Regions from separate parts of the Streptomyces sp. CA-179760 genome, predicted to be linked through region 2. Evidence: riboswitches for the same ligand, from Rfam matches in the RefSeq annotation. Region 2 holds a riboswitch; the other holds the start of a gene.
What was found. Region 2 has a riboswitch for cobalamin ahead of ACQEV8_RS40095 (energy-coupling factor ABC transporter permease). Riboswitches for the same ligand answer to the same signal wherever they lie in the genome.
Positions count from the first base shown of each region.

Region 1: linked by a shared signal. The riboswitch ahead of cobN (cobaltochelatase subunit CobN) and the one ahead of ACQEV8_RS40095 (energy-coupling factor ABC transporter permease) in region 2 are both predicted to bind cobalamin.

Region 1 is NZ_JBNJLZ010000001.1:9,180,905-9,188,426, forward strand. Features, by position in the region: gene ACQEV8_RS41545 (HoxN/HupN/NixA family nickel/cobalt transporter) at 1-705, shown strand, start outside; gene ACQEV8_RS41550 (precorrin-2 C(20)-methyltransferase) at 728-2,218, opposite strand; gene ACQEV8_RS41555 (precorrin-8X methylmutase) at 2,215-2,886, opposite strand; gene cobG (precorrin-3B synthase) at 2,892-4,178, opposite strand; cobalamin riboswitch at 4,223-4,373, shown strand; gene cobN (cobaltochelatase subunit CobN) at 4,444-7,522, shown strand, end outside.
Region 2 is NZ_JBNJLZ010000001.1:8,863,170-8,870,691, forward strand. Features, by position in the region: gene ACQEV8_RS40070 (FAD-binding dehydrogenase) at 1-494, shown strand, start outside; partial or broken gene ACQEV8_RS40075 (hypothetical protein) at 660-839, opposite strand; gene ACQEV8_RS40080 (energy-coupling factor ABC transporter ATP-binding protein) at 862-1,713, opposite strand; gene cbiQ (cobalt ECF transporter T component CbiQ) at 1,710-2,459, opposite strand; gene ACQEV8_RS40090 (energy-coupling factor ABC transporter substrate-binding protein) at 2,465-2,833, opposite strand; gene ACQEV8_RS40095 (energy-coupling factor ABC transporter permease) at 2,830-3,531, opposite strand; cobalamin riboswitch at 3,562-3,747, opposite strand; gene ACQEV8_RS40100 (serine/threonine-protein kinase) at 3,827-5,254, opposite strand; gene ACQEV8_RS40105 (MDR family MFS transporter) at 5,473-6,771, opposite strand; gene ACQEV8_RS40110 (ABC transporter permease subunit) at 6,768-7,522, opposite strand, start outside.

The DNA of each region.
Region 1 (7,522 bases), 320 kb from region 2:
ATCGCGATCATCAACCTGGTGATCATGGCGGGGATCTGGAAGGTCTTCCGCCAGATGCGCTCGGGCCACTTCGACGAGGCGGCACTGGAGGAGCAGCTCGACAACCGGGGCTTCATGAACCGCGTCCTCGGCCGCCTGATGAAGTCGATCACCAAGCCGTGGCAGATGTACCCCCTGGGCCTGCTCTTCGGCCTGGGCTTCGACACGGCGACCGAGATCGCCCTGCTGGTGCTGGCCGGCTCGGGCGCGGCCTCCGGGCTGCCCTGGTACGCGATCCTCTGCCTGCCCGTCCTCTTCGCCGCCGGCATGTCGCTGCTCGACACCATCGACGGCTCGTTCATGAACTTCGCCTACGGCTGGGCGTTCTCCAAGCCGGTGCGCAAGGTCTACTACAACCTCACCGTCACCGGCCTGTCGGTCGCCGTGGCCCTCCTCATCGGCACGGTCGAACTGCTCGGCCTGATCGCGGAGAAGGCGCATCTGCACGGCCCGTTCTGGGACTGGGTGTCCGGCCTGGACCTAAACGTCATCGGCTACGTCATCGTCGGGCTGTTCTTCGCCACCTGGGCCGTGGCCCTGGTGGTGTGGAAGGTCGCCCGCATCGAGGAGAAGTGGACGGCGGGCCTGGCGCAGACCACCCACGCCTCCAGCCCGGCATCCGCCTCTGCCCTCTCCTCGGCCGCTGTCCCGGCCGAGGAGGGCTGACCCGCGGCGCCGCCGCCCACGCTCACGCCTCCGGATACCGCCGAGGCGTCCAGACGATCTCCTCGCCGTCCCCGCGCCGCACGGCCCGCGTCTGCGAGGACCCGACCAGCAGGATCGTGCGCATGTCGACCTCGGCCGGGTCCAGGTCGGCCAGCCGCACGATCCGGACCCGCTCGCCCGAGCCGCCCACGTCCCGCGCCACCACCACCGGGGTGTCCGGTGCCCGGTGCTCCAGCAACAGCTCACGGGCCTTGCCCACCTGCCAGGTACGGCTGCGGGAACCGGGGTTGTACAGGGCGAGCACCAGATCCGCCGAGGCCGCTGCCCGCAGCCGTTCCTCGACGACCTCCCAGGGCTTCAGCCGGTCGGAGAGGGAGATCGTGGCGTAGTCGTGCCCGAGCGGTGCGCCCGCGCGGGCCGCTGCCGCGCTGGCCGCGGTCACCCCTGGCAGCACCCGCACCGGTACGTCCGCGTACTCCTTCAGCGACGCGACCTCCAGAACGGCCGTCGCCATGGCGAAGACGCCCGGGTCGCCGCCCGAGACGACCGCGACCCGTCGCCCGCGCCGGGCCAGATCGAGGGCGAACTCGGCGCGCTCCGACTCGACCCGGTTGTCCGAACCGTGCCGGATCTGACCGGGGCGCCGCGGCACCCGGTCGAGGTAGGTCGTGTAGCCGACCAGGTCGTCGGCGGCGGCCAGCGCACCCCGCGTCTCGGGCGTCAGCCACAGCGGTCCGGCGGGCCCGGTGCCGACCACCACGACCTCGCCCCGCTCCCGGGCCTCGGGCCGCTCGGCGTCGACCTGGCTGGGCAGCACGGCCACCGAGAAGTACGGCACCGACTCCGGGTCCACGTCCGCCAGTTCGGCGAGCCGCTCCCCGGCCATGGTGGCCCGCTCGACATAGCGGGCCTCGCCGAGCCGCCCCGAACTCTCCAGCGCGCCGCGCACCTTGGAGAAGGTCCGCCCCAGCTTCATCACCACGGCCACATCGGTCGCGGCGAGCCGCGCGGTCAGCTCCTCCTCGGGCAGCGTGCCCGGCAGGATGGTCAGCACTTCCTCGCCCTCGGCGAGCGGGGTGCCCAGCCGGGCGGCGGCCGCGGACACGGACGTGACACCGGGGATGACCTCGGTGTCGTAGCGGTCGACCAGCCGCTTGTGCATGTGCATGTAGGAGCCGTAGAACATCGGATCGCCCTCGGCGAGGACCGCGACCGTGCGCCCGGCGTCGAGGTGCGCGGCCAGCCGGACCGACGCCTCCGCGTAGAACTCCTCCATCGCGCCCTTGTAGCCGCCGGGGTGGTCGGTGGTCTCGGTCGTGACCGGGTAGACCAGCCGCTCCTCGACGTGGTCGGCGCGGATGTGCTTCGCCGCGATCGAGCGGGCGATGGAACGTCCGTGGCGCGCACTGTGGTACGCGATCACGTCCGCCTCGGCGATGGCCTCCACGGCCCGTACGGTCATCAGGGACGGGTCACCGGGGCCGAGCCCCACCCCGTACAGCTTGCCGCTCACTCTTCCTCACTCGCGATCGCGTTGAGCGCGGCGGCCGCGATGGCGCTGCCCCCGCGACGGCCGCGCACGACCAGGTACTCCAGGCCCGAAGGGTGCGCGGCCAGGGCGTCCTTGGACTCGGCGGCGCCGACGAAACCGACCGGGACACCGATGACGGCGGCCGGCCGGGGCGCCCCCTCGTCGATCATCTCCAGCAGCCGGAACAGGGCGGTGGGCGCGTTGCCGACGGCGACCACCGAGCCCTCCAGCCGGTCCCGCCACAGCTCCATCGCGGCGGCGCTGCGCGTGGTGCCCAGCTTCGCCGCCAGCTCCGGCACGGACGGGTCGGAGAGCGTGCACAGCACGTCGTTGCCGGCGGGCAGCCGCTTGCGCGTCACGCCGCTGGCCACCATCTGCACGTCGGTGAAGATGGGCGCGCCGGAGCGCAGGGCCTCGCGGGCACGGGCCACGACGCCCGGGGAGTAGGCCAGGTCCCGTACGAGGTCGACCATCCCGCAGGCGTGGATCATCCGGACCGTGACCTGGCTGACGTCGGCGGGAAGGGCCGCGAGGTCCGCCTCCGCGCGGATGGTGGCGAAGGACTGGCGGTAGATGGCCGGGCCGTCCTTCTCGTAGTCGTACGTGGTCACGGTGTTCTTCTCGCTGCCTTCGGTCGTCGTGGTCGTCATAGGGGTCATGAGGTGATCGCCGCCAGGGCGGTGGCGAGTCGGGCGGGGACGTCCATCGAGGCGGTTCGGGGTTCCTGACCGCTCACGGCGGTGGAGAGCAGATAGCCGCCGCCCGGAGCGGAGACCACGTCGACGCGGTCGCCCCGGGGGTGTCCGCAGCGGCGTTCGCACCCCGACCAGTACAAGGGGAGGCCGCTCGGCCCGATCGCGTCGAGAGCCTCGGCCGCGTCGGTCCGTACGTCGGCCCGCGACTTGGCGCATCCGGGACTGCCGATGCAGGCACCGACCCGGAGCCAGGGGGAGCCGGGGTCGGTGACCAGGCCGGTGGCGGCGAGGCGGGTGAGGGACTGGTCCGGGTCTGTCCTCTGTGTGGGAAGAACCACACCGCGCCACGGAGTGAGACGCAGTTCACCGTCGGCGACGTGCGTCAGTTCCCGCCACTGGTGCGCCGACAGCCGTCCCAGAGGAACATGCACGGAGAGGCCGGCGCCGAGGACTCCCGGGGGCGGACCTGGCGTCCGGCCGGTCTCCCGGTCCCGCCGCTCGTGATCGATGCGGTCGGCCCGCAGCCGCAGGCCGACCGCATCGAGCAACTCATCGCCGGAAAGGGGTAGTTCGTCCACGCGCCAGCCGCGTGCACCGCTCGTCCGCGCCGCCTCCAGGAAGGTCTCCGCGGCCGCCAGAGCGGCCCGGGCCGCTTCCTCGGCGCCGACGTGCAGCGCTTCCCCGGCCGCTCCGAGCGCGAGTTCCGCGCCGCCGCCCACCGTCGCCCGTACCGTCACGTCGGCACCGAGTCCGGCCACGTCCCCGCGTCCGTCGTCGAGCGCGAACAGGAAACGCCCCGACAGGGCTTGTGCCGCCTCGCTCGCGCACAGCGCCGCGTCGAGGGCCGTCAGCCAGGGGCGTACGTCCAGCACGCCCTGCCCGTCGAGACCGGACAGGGGCGAGGCCACGATGTTGCGTACCCGCTCGTGCCCGCGCGAGGGCAGCAGCCCGGCCGCGTCCAGCAACTCGGCCAGCTCCCCGGCGCTTCCGTCCGGCAGACCGCGCAGTTGCGCGTTGCCGCGCGAGGTCAGATGCAGGTCTCCGTCGCCCAGCCGTTCGGCCACGTCCACGAGCGTCTCCGCCTGCGCAACGGTCAGCACACCACCGGGAATCCGGACGCGAGCGAGCGCTCCGTCGTCCGCCGCGTGCAGCCGCAGCGTCCCCGGACAGGCGTCATCGCGGTCTGGTGGGACCGCTGTGGCCTGGGGCGATGAGCGCGGGGCAGCCGTGGACATGGCGGCGAGCATACCTACCATCACACCTGGTGTATGCCGTGCCCTCTTCCCCTGGCACTTACTATGATCGCGGCGGATCATCCGGTCCGCCATCGCCACGACGGCGACAGGGGAGGAAGCCGGTGCGAGTCCGGCGCGGTCCCGCCACTGTGAGTCCGGCCCATGCGGCCGGGCGAGTCAGGAACTCCCTTCCCCGAAAGCTCGGCCTCGCCCGAGCAGGGGAGACCCCATTTCGAACCACCCGGGGCGCGGACACCCCGAGGAAGGCCGACGCCGCATGCTGCATTCATCCGGGCGCATCCTGCTCCTGTCGACGTCCGACACCGATCTGCTGAGCGCCCGCGCGGCCGCGGGTCCGGTGTCCTACCGCTTCGCCAACCCCTCCCGTCTCGCCCTCGACGACCTCCCCGGCCTTCTCGACGGTGTCGACCTGGTCGTCGTACGCCTCCTCGGCGGCATCCGGGCCTGGCAGGACGGCCTCGACCTGCTCCAGGCCGACGGCCGCCCGGTGGTCGTGCTCACCGGGGAACAGGCTCCGGACGCCCAGCTGATGGAAGCCTCCACCGTCCCCGTCGGCATCGCCGCCGAGGCACACGCCTACCTCGCCCACGGCGGCCCGGCCAACCTGGAGCAGCTGGCCCGCTTCCTCTCCGACACGGTCCTGCTGACCGGCCACGGCTTCGAGGCACCGGCGGCGGCACCCAGCTGGGGACCGCTGGAGCGCACGCCCCGCGACGGCGCCGACGGTCCGGTCGTCGCCGTGCTCTACTACCGGGCCCACCACATGAGCGGCAACACCGCCTTCGTCGCCGCCCTGTGCGACGCCATCGAGGACGGGGGCGGCCGGGCCCTGCCCCTGTACGTCGCCTCCCTGCGCGCCCCCGAGCCCGAGCTGATCGAGGAGCTCCGCTCCGCCGACGTGATCATCACCACGGTCCTCGCCGCCGGCGGCACCAAGCCCGCCCAGGCGTCGGCCGGCGGCGACGACGAGTCCTGGGACGCCGGCGCGCTCACCAAGCTGGACGTCCCGATCCTCCAGGCCCTGTGCCTCACGGGTTCGCGTGCCGCCTGGGAGGAGAACGACGAGGGTGTCTCCCCGCTCGACGCGGCCAGCCAGATCGCCGTCCCCGAGTTCGACGGCCGCCTCATCACCGTCCCGTTCTCCTTCAAGGAGATCGACGAGGACGGCCTCCCGGCCTACATCGCCGACCCCGAGCGCGCGGCCCGCGTCGCCGGAATCGCCGTGCGCCACGCCCGGCTCCGCCACATCCGGCCCGCCGACAAGCGCCTCGCGCTGGTCCTCTCCGCCTACCCGACCAAGCACTCCCGCATCGGCAACGCGGTCGGCCTCGACACCCCCGCCAGCGCGGTGGCCCTGCTGCGGCGACTGCGCGAGGAGGGCTACGACTTCGGCACGGACGCCGAGGTGCCGGGCCTGGCCTCCGGCGACGGCGACGAGCTGATCCGCGCGCTGATCGAGGCGGGCGGCCACGACCAGGACTGGCTCACCGAGGAGCAGCTGACCCGCAACCCGGTCCGAATCCCGGCGGCCGACTACCGCCGCTGGTACGCCACACTCCCCGGGGAACTGCGCTCGGCGGTGGAGGAGCACTGGGGTCCGGCGCCGGGAGAGATGTTCGTCGACCGCAGCCGCAACCCGGAGGGCGACATCGTCCTCGCGGCCCTCCGCTTCGGCAACCTGCTGATCCTGATCCAGCCCCCGCGCGGCTTCGGCGAGAACCCCATCGCCATCTACCACGACCCGGACCTCCCGCCGTCCCACCACTACCTGGCCGCCTACCGCTGGATCGCCGCCCGTGCCGAGGACGGCGGCTTCGGCGCCGACGCGATGATCCACCTCGGCAAGCACGGCAACCTGGAGTGGCTGCCCGGCAAGAACGCCGGCCTGTCCGCCGCCTGCGGCCCCGACGCCGCCCTCGGCGACCTGCCCCTGATCTACCCGTTCCTGGTCAACGACCCGGGCGAGGGCACCCAGGCCAAGCGCCGCGTCCACGCCACCCTCGTCGACCACCTCGTCCCGCCCATGGCCCGCGCCGACTCCTACGGCGACATCGCGCGCCTGGAGCAACTCCTCGACGAGTACGCCCAGATCTCCTCCATGGACCCCGCCAAGCTGCCGGCGATCCGCGCCCAGATCTGGACCCTCATCCAGGCCGCCAAGCTCGACCACGACCTCGGCATGGACGACCGCCCCGACGACGACGGCTTCGACGACTTCCTGCTCCACGTCGACGGCTGGCTCTGCGAGGTCAAGGACGCCCAGATCCGCGACGGACTGCATGTCCTCGGCAACCCGCCCAAGGGTGGCGACCACGTCAACCTCGTCCTCGCCGTCCTCCGCGCCCGCCAGATCTGGGGCGGCACCACGGCCCTGCCCGGCCTGCGCGAGGCGCTGGGCCTCGACGAGTCCGCCGCCACCCGCACGACCGCCGACGCGGCGGAGGAGAAGGCCCGCGCCCTGGTCCAGGCGATGGAGGACGCGGGTTGGGACCCGGCCGCCGTCCCCACCGAGCACGGCGAACAGGTCGCGGCGATCCTGGAGTTCGCGGCCCGCGAGGTCGTGCCGCGCCTCGCCGCGACCACCGCCGAGATCGACCACGCGGTCCACGCCCTGAACGGCGGCTTCGTCCCGGCCGGCCCGTCCGGCTCCCCGCTGCGCGGACTGGTCAACGTCCTGCCGACCGGCCGCAACTTCTACTCCGTCGACCCCAAGGCCGTCCCCTCCCGCCTCGCCTGGGAGACCGGCCAGGCACTCGCGGACTCCCTGCTGGAGCGCTACCGCACCGACAACGGCGAGTGGCCCACCTCCGTCGGGCTGTCCCTGTGGGGCACCAGCGCCATGCGCACGGCGGGCGACGACGTGGCCGAGGCCCTCGCCCTGCTCGGCATCCGCCCGGTCTGGGACGACGCCTCCCGCCGCGTGACCGGGCTGGAGCCCGTCCCCGCGGAGGAACTGGGCCGCCCTCGCATCGATGTCACCCTGCGCATCTCGGGCTTCTTCCGGGACGCCTTCCCGCACACCATCGGACTGCTGGACGACGCCGTACGCCTCGCGGCCTCGCTCGACGAGCCGGCCACGGTGAACCACGTCCGGGCCCACGTCGAGGCCGACCTGGCCGAGCACGGCGACGAACGGCGTGCCACCACCCGCATCTTCGGCTCCCGCCCCGGCACCTACGGCGCCGGCCTGCTCCAGCTCATCGACTCCCGCGACTGGCGCACCGACGCCGACCTCGCCGAGGTCTACACGGTCTGGGGCGGCTACGCCTACGGCCGTGAGCTCGACGGCCGCCCGGCCCGCGAGGAGATGGAGACGGCGTACAAGCGCATCGAGG
Region 2 (7,522 bases):
AGGGCGAGGACTTCGTCGTCGCCGAGACCCTGCCCGAACTCGTCGCCGGCATGAACAAACTGACGGGGGACGACCTGATCGACCTGGCCGGTCTGCAACGGCAGATCGAGGCCCGCGACCGCGAGATCGCCAACCCGTACACCAAGGACGCCCAGGTCATGGGCATCCGCAACGCCCTCGCCTACCCCGGCGACACCCTCAGCCGCACCGCCTCCGCACACCGGATCCTGGACACCGGCGCGGGACCGCTGATCGCCGTACGCCTCAACATCCTCACCCGCAAGACCCTCGGCGGCCTCCAGACCGACCTCTCCGGCCGCGTCCTGAACGCCTCCGGCAAGCCGATCAGTGGTCTGTACGCGGCCGGTGAGGTAGCCGGCTTCGGCGGCGGCGGTGTCCACGGCTACCGCTCTCTCGAAGGCACCTTCCTGGGCGGCTGCCTGTTCTCGGGCCGCGTGGCGGGACGTGCGGCGGCGGCCGCGACCGCGACCTGACCCGACCGGGGGCGGGACATGGCCTCAGCCCGCCCCCGGCCCCGCCCGTCAGATGAGTCCGGGCCGCTCCCCGTCCAGTTCGGCGCGGACGGTCCGGGCCGCCGAGACCAGGTTCTCCAAGGACGCGCGGGTCTCGGTCCAGCCGCGGGTCTTCAGGCGCTTCTCCGGCCGGTCGGCGGAACGCAGTGGCAGCGTCTCGCGGAGGGCGGGCTCGTCGACCTGGATGACCGATGTCCCGGCCGCCTCCAGGTCTCCCGCCTCGTCCCGCAGGGCGAGGGCGACCTGCCGGGCCGTCGCGTCCCGCCTGGCTGAGGGGCGAACCAGCCGCTCCGTCAGCCAGTACACGGGGAGGCCGCGGAAGCGGCCCTCACCCGCCGCTCACCGCCTGCCCCGACGCGAGGGCGGCCAGTTCGTCCGGGGTGCGCGGGCCGGACGCCGACTCGGGCAACAGCCCCTGGGCACGCAGCAGTTCAGCGGCGGCGGCACCCCACGGCAACCGCAGTCCAGCCTGCCGAAGGAGATCGGTCCTGGCCAGTGCCGTGGGCGCGGGAGCGAGGTGCACACCGTCCGGGGTGAGGAGCGCCGCGTCGTCGGCCCAGCGCAGGGCGAGATCGACGTCGTGGGTGGCCATCACCACAGTGGTGCCGTTCGCACGCAGCCCGTCGAGCGTGCTGAGGAGCCGTTCCTGGCCGTCGGGGTCGAGTCCGGCCGTCGGCTCGTCGAGGACGAGGACACGGGGCCGCATGGCGACCGCGCCCGCGATGGCGGTCCGTTTGCGCTGCCCGTAGGAGAGCAGATGGGTGGGCCGGTCGGCCAGGGCGGTGATGTCCAGGGCGGCGAGCGCCTCCGCCACCCGCGCCCGTACCTCCTCATCGGCCAGCCCGAGGTTCAGCGGCCCGAACGACACGTCCTGTTCGACCGATGCCGCGAACAGCTGGTCGTCCGGGTCCTGCACCACGAGCTGGACGGTCGTGCGCAGCCGGGTCAGGCCCTTGCGGTCGTACGTCACCGGCTGCCCGGCGACCGTCAACCGTCCCTCGTGCGGCCGCAGTCCGCCGCTGAGCAGTCGCATCAGCGTGGTCTTGCCGCTGCCGTTGCGGCCGAGCAGCGCGAGCGCGCGCCCCTCACGGATGTCGAAGTCGAGGGCGCTGAGCACGGCCGGGCCGTCCTCGTAGGCGAAGGACGCGCCCCGCAGGGCGACGAGGGCGGGCTCGCTCATGTCAGCGGCCTTTCCAGTACGAGGGTGAGGACGGCCAGCGCCGTGAGGAGCGCGCAACTGGCGACCGTGAAGCGGACGGAGACACGGGCCTCGGGCACCAGGACCCGCAGGGTCCCGTCGTAGCCGCGCCCCGCGAGGCCGGCCTGGAGGCGGCCCGCCCGGTCGAAAGCCCGGACGAACGCGGTGGCGCCGAGCCCGCCCAGCGAGCGCCAGGCAGCGGCCCGTGTGGTGTGACCGAGCCGGGCGGCCTGCGCGTCGCGGATCCGGCGCACGGAGTCCAGCAGCAGGAAGCTCATGCGGTACGTCACGAGCGCGACATCGACGACCGGTGCCGGGATGCCGGCCCGGACCAGGCGCGGCAACAGATCGGACACGGGTGTGGTGAAGGCGAACAGCAGCACCCCCAGGGAGGCCGCCGAGGTACGCAGCAACAGCTCCCCGGCCCGCAGGAGCCCGTCGTCCGCGAGGGAGACGAAGCCCTCCGGCCCGCCGACCTGGACGAGCAGCGTGAGAGCGCCGGTCACGCAGAAGCCCAGCGGCACCCGGTAGGCCCGCCACAGCCGCCGGCCGGGCACACCGGCCGGCCCCAGCAGCAGGGACACGGCCGTCACGAGCACCAGGGCCGCGCCCGGCCAGGGCGGCAGCGAGATGGCCAGCACGGTGAGTCCGAGTCCGAGCACGGCCTTGTCCACGGGATGGCGGCGGCGCCAGCGACTGCTGTGCGCCGCCGCGTCGATCGGCAGCACGTGGCTCAGGACCTCTCGGCCGTGGACTCCTCGGCGGCGTCGGCTGCCGAACCGTCGGCGCTCCGCTCCCGCGCCTGCCGCTCACCCTGCCGCCGGCCCCGGCGCAGACCGAAGTAATAGGCGAGGACACCGGCGCCGAGCGCGGCCTGGAAGGCGAACAGCGCCGACTCGATCTCACCCGACGGCGGCTCGTACAGCGGCGAGAACCAGGGCTTGTAGTCCGGGTCGATCTCGGTGATCGCCGTCTCCGCCTGGGCATCGGCGCCCGCGAACGGCTCCTCCTTGTGGTCGCCGAGGCCGAGCGCGAGCGGCAGTACGGCGAGCGCGGCCACGGCCAGCAGCAACAGGAGGTTGATCTTCGTGCTCTTCTTCATCGGGCCGCCACCTCGGTCTCGGTCCGGGACTGCTTCTCGGCGAGGAGCACACCCAGCCGGGTCAGTTCGCCCCTGCTGGACTGCACCAGCAGCCGCATCACGAGCACCGTCAGCAGCCCCTCGCTCACCGCGAGCGGAATCTGGGTGACGGCGAAGATGGTGCCGAACTTGCCGAGCGCGCCCACGAACCCGCTGCCCGGGTCGGGGAAGGCGAGCGCCAACTGCACGCTGGTGACGCAGTACGTGGACAGGTCGGCGAAGAACGCCCCGAAGAAGACCGCGACCATCAGCGGCACGCCGTACCGCCGCAGCAGCTTGTACACGGCGTATCCGGCCCACGGGCCGACGATCGCCATGGAGAAGACATTGGCGCCGAGCGTGGTCAGACCGCCGTGGGCGAGCAGCAGCGCCTGGAAGAGCAAGGTGATGGTGCCCAGCACCGCCATGATGGGCGGCCGGAACAGGATGGCTCCCAGGCCCGTTCCGGTGGGGTGGGAACAACTGCCGGTGACCGACGGAAGCTTCAGGGCGGACAGGACGAACGTGAAGGCACCGGAGGCACCGAGGAGCAGGGTGCTCTCGGGGTGCTCGCGCACCTCACGGGTGAGCGACCGGACTCCGTGGACGACGAACGGTGCCGACGCGACGCCCCAGGCGACCGCATGTGCGGGTGGCAGAAAACCCTCGGCTATGTGCATGGCTCAGCAGACCCTCTCCAGCACCTCGTGGATGGTTGACGCGCCTTGGCCGGTCTCCTGGCTGACGGGTACCACCGCCCGTACTCCGCCTTCCCGGGTTCCGAAGAACCCAGTGGCTGCCCGTGGGGGCCGGAGCCGGACTTCCCGATTCACAGTGGCGAGGGCCGCACCGGCATCACACCGGATTTCCCGTTCACCAAGGCGTGGTGACAGTAATGCCGAGATAAGGACGATGACAAGCCACCCGAGGGGGGCGCGCGAGGGGGCGTCCGCTCGCACACCGGCGCAGGGCCGCTCAGTCGTCGCCCCCGTCGTCATCGTCGTCCCCGTCCTCCCACGTCTGACGGGGCTTCTCCTGCTGGGGTTTGTCCGCCTTTCGCGGCGGGTCGGCCGTCTCCTGAGCCGGAGCCGTGGGGCCGGGTGTCGATTCGACGGGGGTCGGGGGAGGAGGCGCGGTGTTGGACGGGGTGATATCGGCCACTGTGCCGGCGGCCGCAGCAGTGGCAGCCGGGTCCGTGTCCGCCGCCGGAGCGGAGGAGAGGGCCGAGGCGGATCCCTCGGACGGTGTCGCGGCGGGGCTGCTCGCGGAGGGGGACGCGTCGGGCTCCGTGCCCTCCGTCGCGGTGTTGTCGGGTGAGAACCACAGCATGCCGGCGAGCATCGCGGCGGCGAAGAGTGCCGCCGCGGCGACCGTCGCGGCCGCTCTGCGCCGGTTGTCGGGGGCGGCCCGGGGCGCGGCGCGGCGCGCACGCCCGGCCTGGGGTGTCCGGCCGGTGCGCGGCCCAGGGGCGCCGGGCAGCGCGTACGTGGCCGGGCTGCGGGTCTCGGTGGCCGGATACGGCCTCGGCGTGGCGGACGTCACCGGGGGCGCGGCCTCCGGCAGCGGCTCGGGCAGCCCCCGCCAGGCGCCGCCGGCGAACCACTCGGCCGCCCGCTGGGCGGTGGGCCGGTCCTCGGGCTGCTTGGCGAGCAGGCCGAGCAGATAGTTCTCGAAGGCCGGCGGGAGTCCGGCGACACCGAGCTCGCGGGGCGGTACGGGCGCGGAATCGAGGTGCTGGTGGAGGAGCGCGACGGCGGTGTCGGCCTGGAACGGTGGCCGTCCGCTGAGGAGTTGGTAGAGCAGACACCCCAGTGAGTACATGTCGGAGGCGGGACCGGCGGGCTGGCCCAGGGCGCGTTCGGGCGCGAGGTAGAGGCCGGTGCCGACGATCTGGCCGGTGGCGGTGAGCGCGGCGCCGGGGTCGTCGAGGAAGCGGGCGATGCCGAAGTCGCCGATCTTCAGGGTGCCGTGGGCGTCCAGCAGGAGATTGGCGGGCTTGATGTCACGGTGGACGATGCCCTGCGCGTGCGCGGCGGCCAGCCCGGCCGCGGCCTGCGCGGCGAGATCGGCAACCCGCTCGGCGGGCAGCGCGCCGGATGCGGCCAGCACCCCGGCGAGGCTGTCGCCCTCGACCAGTTCCATCACCAGGTACAGCCGGTTGTCGTACTCGCCGAAGTCCAGGACACCGACCAGATGGGGGTGGTTGAGACGCCCGGCGGTCTGGGCCTCCAGACGGAACCGGGAGGCCGCCGTGACATCGGTGTCCTGGGGCAGCAGCAGCTTGACGGCCACCGCTCTGGCGAGCGTCTCGTCGTACGCGCGCCAGACCTCTCCCATTCCACCGCGCCCGATCTCAACATCCAGCCGGTAGCGGCCCGCTAGCAGCACTCGTCCTCGTCTCATGCGTATGGGAAGGTACGTCGCCGCAGGCCGAACTCCCCGTTTCGAGGCGGGGGTTGGCGGGGGACGCGCAGCCGACCCAGGATACTGGCGCCGCGTGACCACTGATCTCCGCAGCGGTGTCGAGGGCCGGTACGGTCCCGGAAATCCGGGAGCGGAAACGTCGCCCGGCGGAGTGACGGTGCGGTGCGCGCGGTTGCCCCTGGGGCGCAGCCGCCTGATCAGGCCGCCTTGTCCGCCGCCTCTGCCCGGCCCGCCCGACGCGGCAGCAGAGCCACCGTCAGGGCCGGTACGGCCGCGAGGGCCAGCCAGGGCACGGCGGGCGGGAGGCCGAGATCGAGGAGGGAGCCGGTGGCGGCGCTGCCGGCCAGGACGATCAGGCCGGAGACGGAGGACAGCGCGCCCATGTAGAGGCCGATCCGTCCCTCCTCGGCCAGGTCGGGCACCCAGGCGCGGGCGGCGGGGACGACCAGCATCTGCCCCACGGTGAGCAGCACGACGAAGCCCGCGGCCGGCAGCAGCCCGGCGACTCCCGTCCAGCCGGCGGGGCGCGCCGCGGCCACCACCGCGAAACCGGCCGCGATCAGCAGCAGCCCCGCCGTCATGGAGCGGCGCAGGTCCAGCCGGTCGCCCGCCCAGCGGGTCACCGGCAGCTGGGCGAACACCACCAGCACCGAGGACAGGGCGAACAGCCAGGACAGCGGCGCCTGGGAGCCCGCCGCGCGCTGCACCTCGTCCGGCAGGGCCAGATACAGCTGGTTGTAGGCGAGCAGGTACGAGCCGTACGCCCCGCACAGGGCCAGGAAGCGGCGGTTGCGCAGCAGCAGGCGCGCCCCGCCTCGCTCCCGGGTGCGGACCCGGCCCGGGATGTGCTGCGGCATCAGCCACAGATGCCCGGCCAGGACGAGCACGAAGACCGCCGCACCGGCGAGGCACGCGGTGCGGAAGTCGACGGCGAGCAGCAGTCCGCCGAGCAGCGGTCCGACGAAGGCGCCGGCCTGGCCCGCCACGCTGAACAGGGCCAGGAGACGCGTGCGCGAGCCGCGTCCTTCCTCCTCCCAGACCACCGCCTGGCGGGCCACCTCGGACTCCACGGCGGGGGAGAACAGCGCGGCGGCGAAACCGATCACCAGCACGGCGCCGATCACGGCCCAGCTCGCCTCCGCGTACCCGAGCCACGCGAACCCGGCGATCCGCAGCACACAGCCGGCCAGCACGACGGGCCGCACCCCGAACCGGTCGACGAGCGAGCCGCCGACCACGAACAGTCCCTGCTGGCTGAAGGTACGCAGCCCGAGCACGAACCCGACCAGCCAGCCCGCCATGCCGATCGCGGTGCCGAGGTGCTCGGCGAGGAACGGCAGGACGGCGTAGAAGCCGATGTTGAAGGCGAGCTGGGTCAGGATCAGCAGCCGCAGCAGCGGCGACAGCTCCTTCCAGAGCCGCCAGGCGCTCTCGCGCGGGGACTTGGGCGCACGGGCGGACCGGCGGGCCGGCACACGGGAGATGGGGTCGGTCATCGTTCTTCTGTCGGTGAGGTGGACACAGGGGTGGACACAGTGGTGGACACGGGGGCCGGGAGGGCGTCGGGGCTGTTCCGCTGCCGCTGCGGGGGCATGACCCGCTCCCCGGGCGGGCCGGCCGGGCCCTCGGGCCGCCTGCGCCGCCGGGGCAGGCGTACGCCGCCCGCTGCCGTCACCGCGAGCGCCCCCAGCAGAGCGAGTACGGCGGCGGGGAAGAGGACGGCCCAGGGGGCGCGCTCGGAGTACGGCTGGTTCTCGGCGAGCAGCAGGCCCCACTCGGGGGACGGCGGCTGGGCGCCCAGGCCGAGGAAGCCGAGGGCGGCGAGGCTCAGCGCGATACCGGGCAGCCGGAGCAGGGCGTGCCGTGTCACGGGCGACAGCACGGCGGGCAGCAGTTCGTGCCAGAGCAGGTACCAGCGGCCGGCGCCCAGTGCACGGGTCGCGGCCAGATGCGTGGTCGCGCGTTCCTGCCGCAGCAGGGCGGACGTGTGGGCGGCCAGCGGGGACCAGGCGACGACACCGACGGCGATCGCCGGCGTCCAGGGCCCGCTGCCCGCGACGCCGGCGACGAGGAGTCCGGCCAGGACGGGCGGCACGGCGCTGACGGTGTCGACCAGCGGCCCGGACAGCCTCGGCAGCAGCCCCAGCAGCAGCCCCACGAGGAGCGCGGCGGCGCTCACCGCGAGGGCGATGCCGAGGGTGGTGAGCGCGCCGTGGGAGACCCGGGCGAGGACGTCCCGGCCGAGCG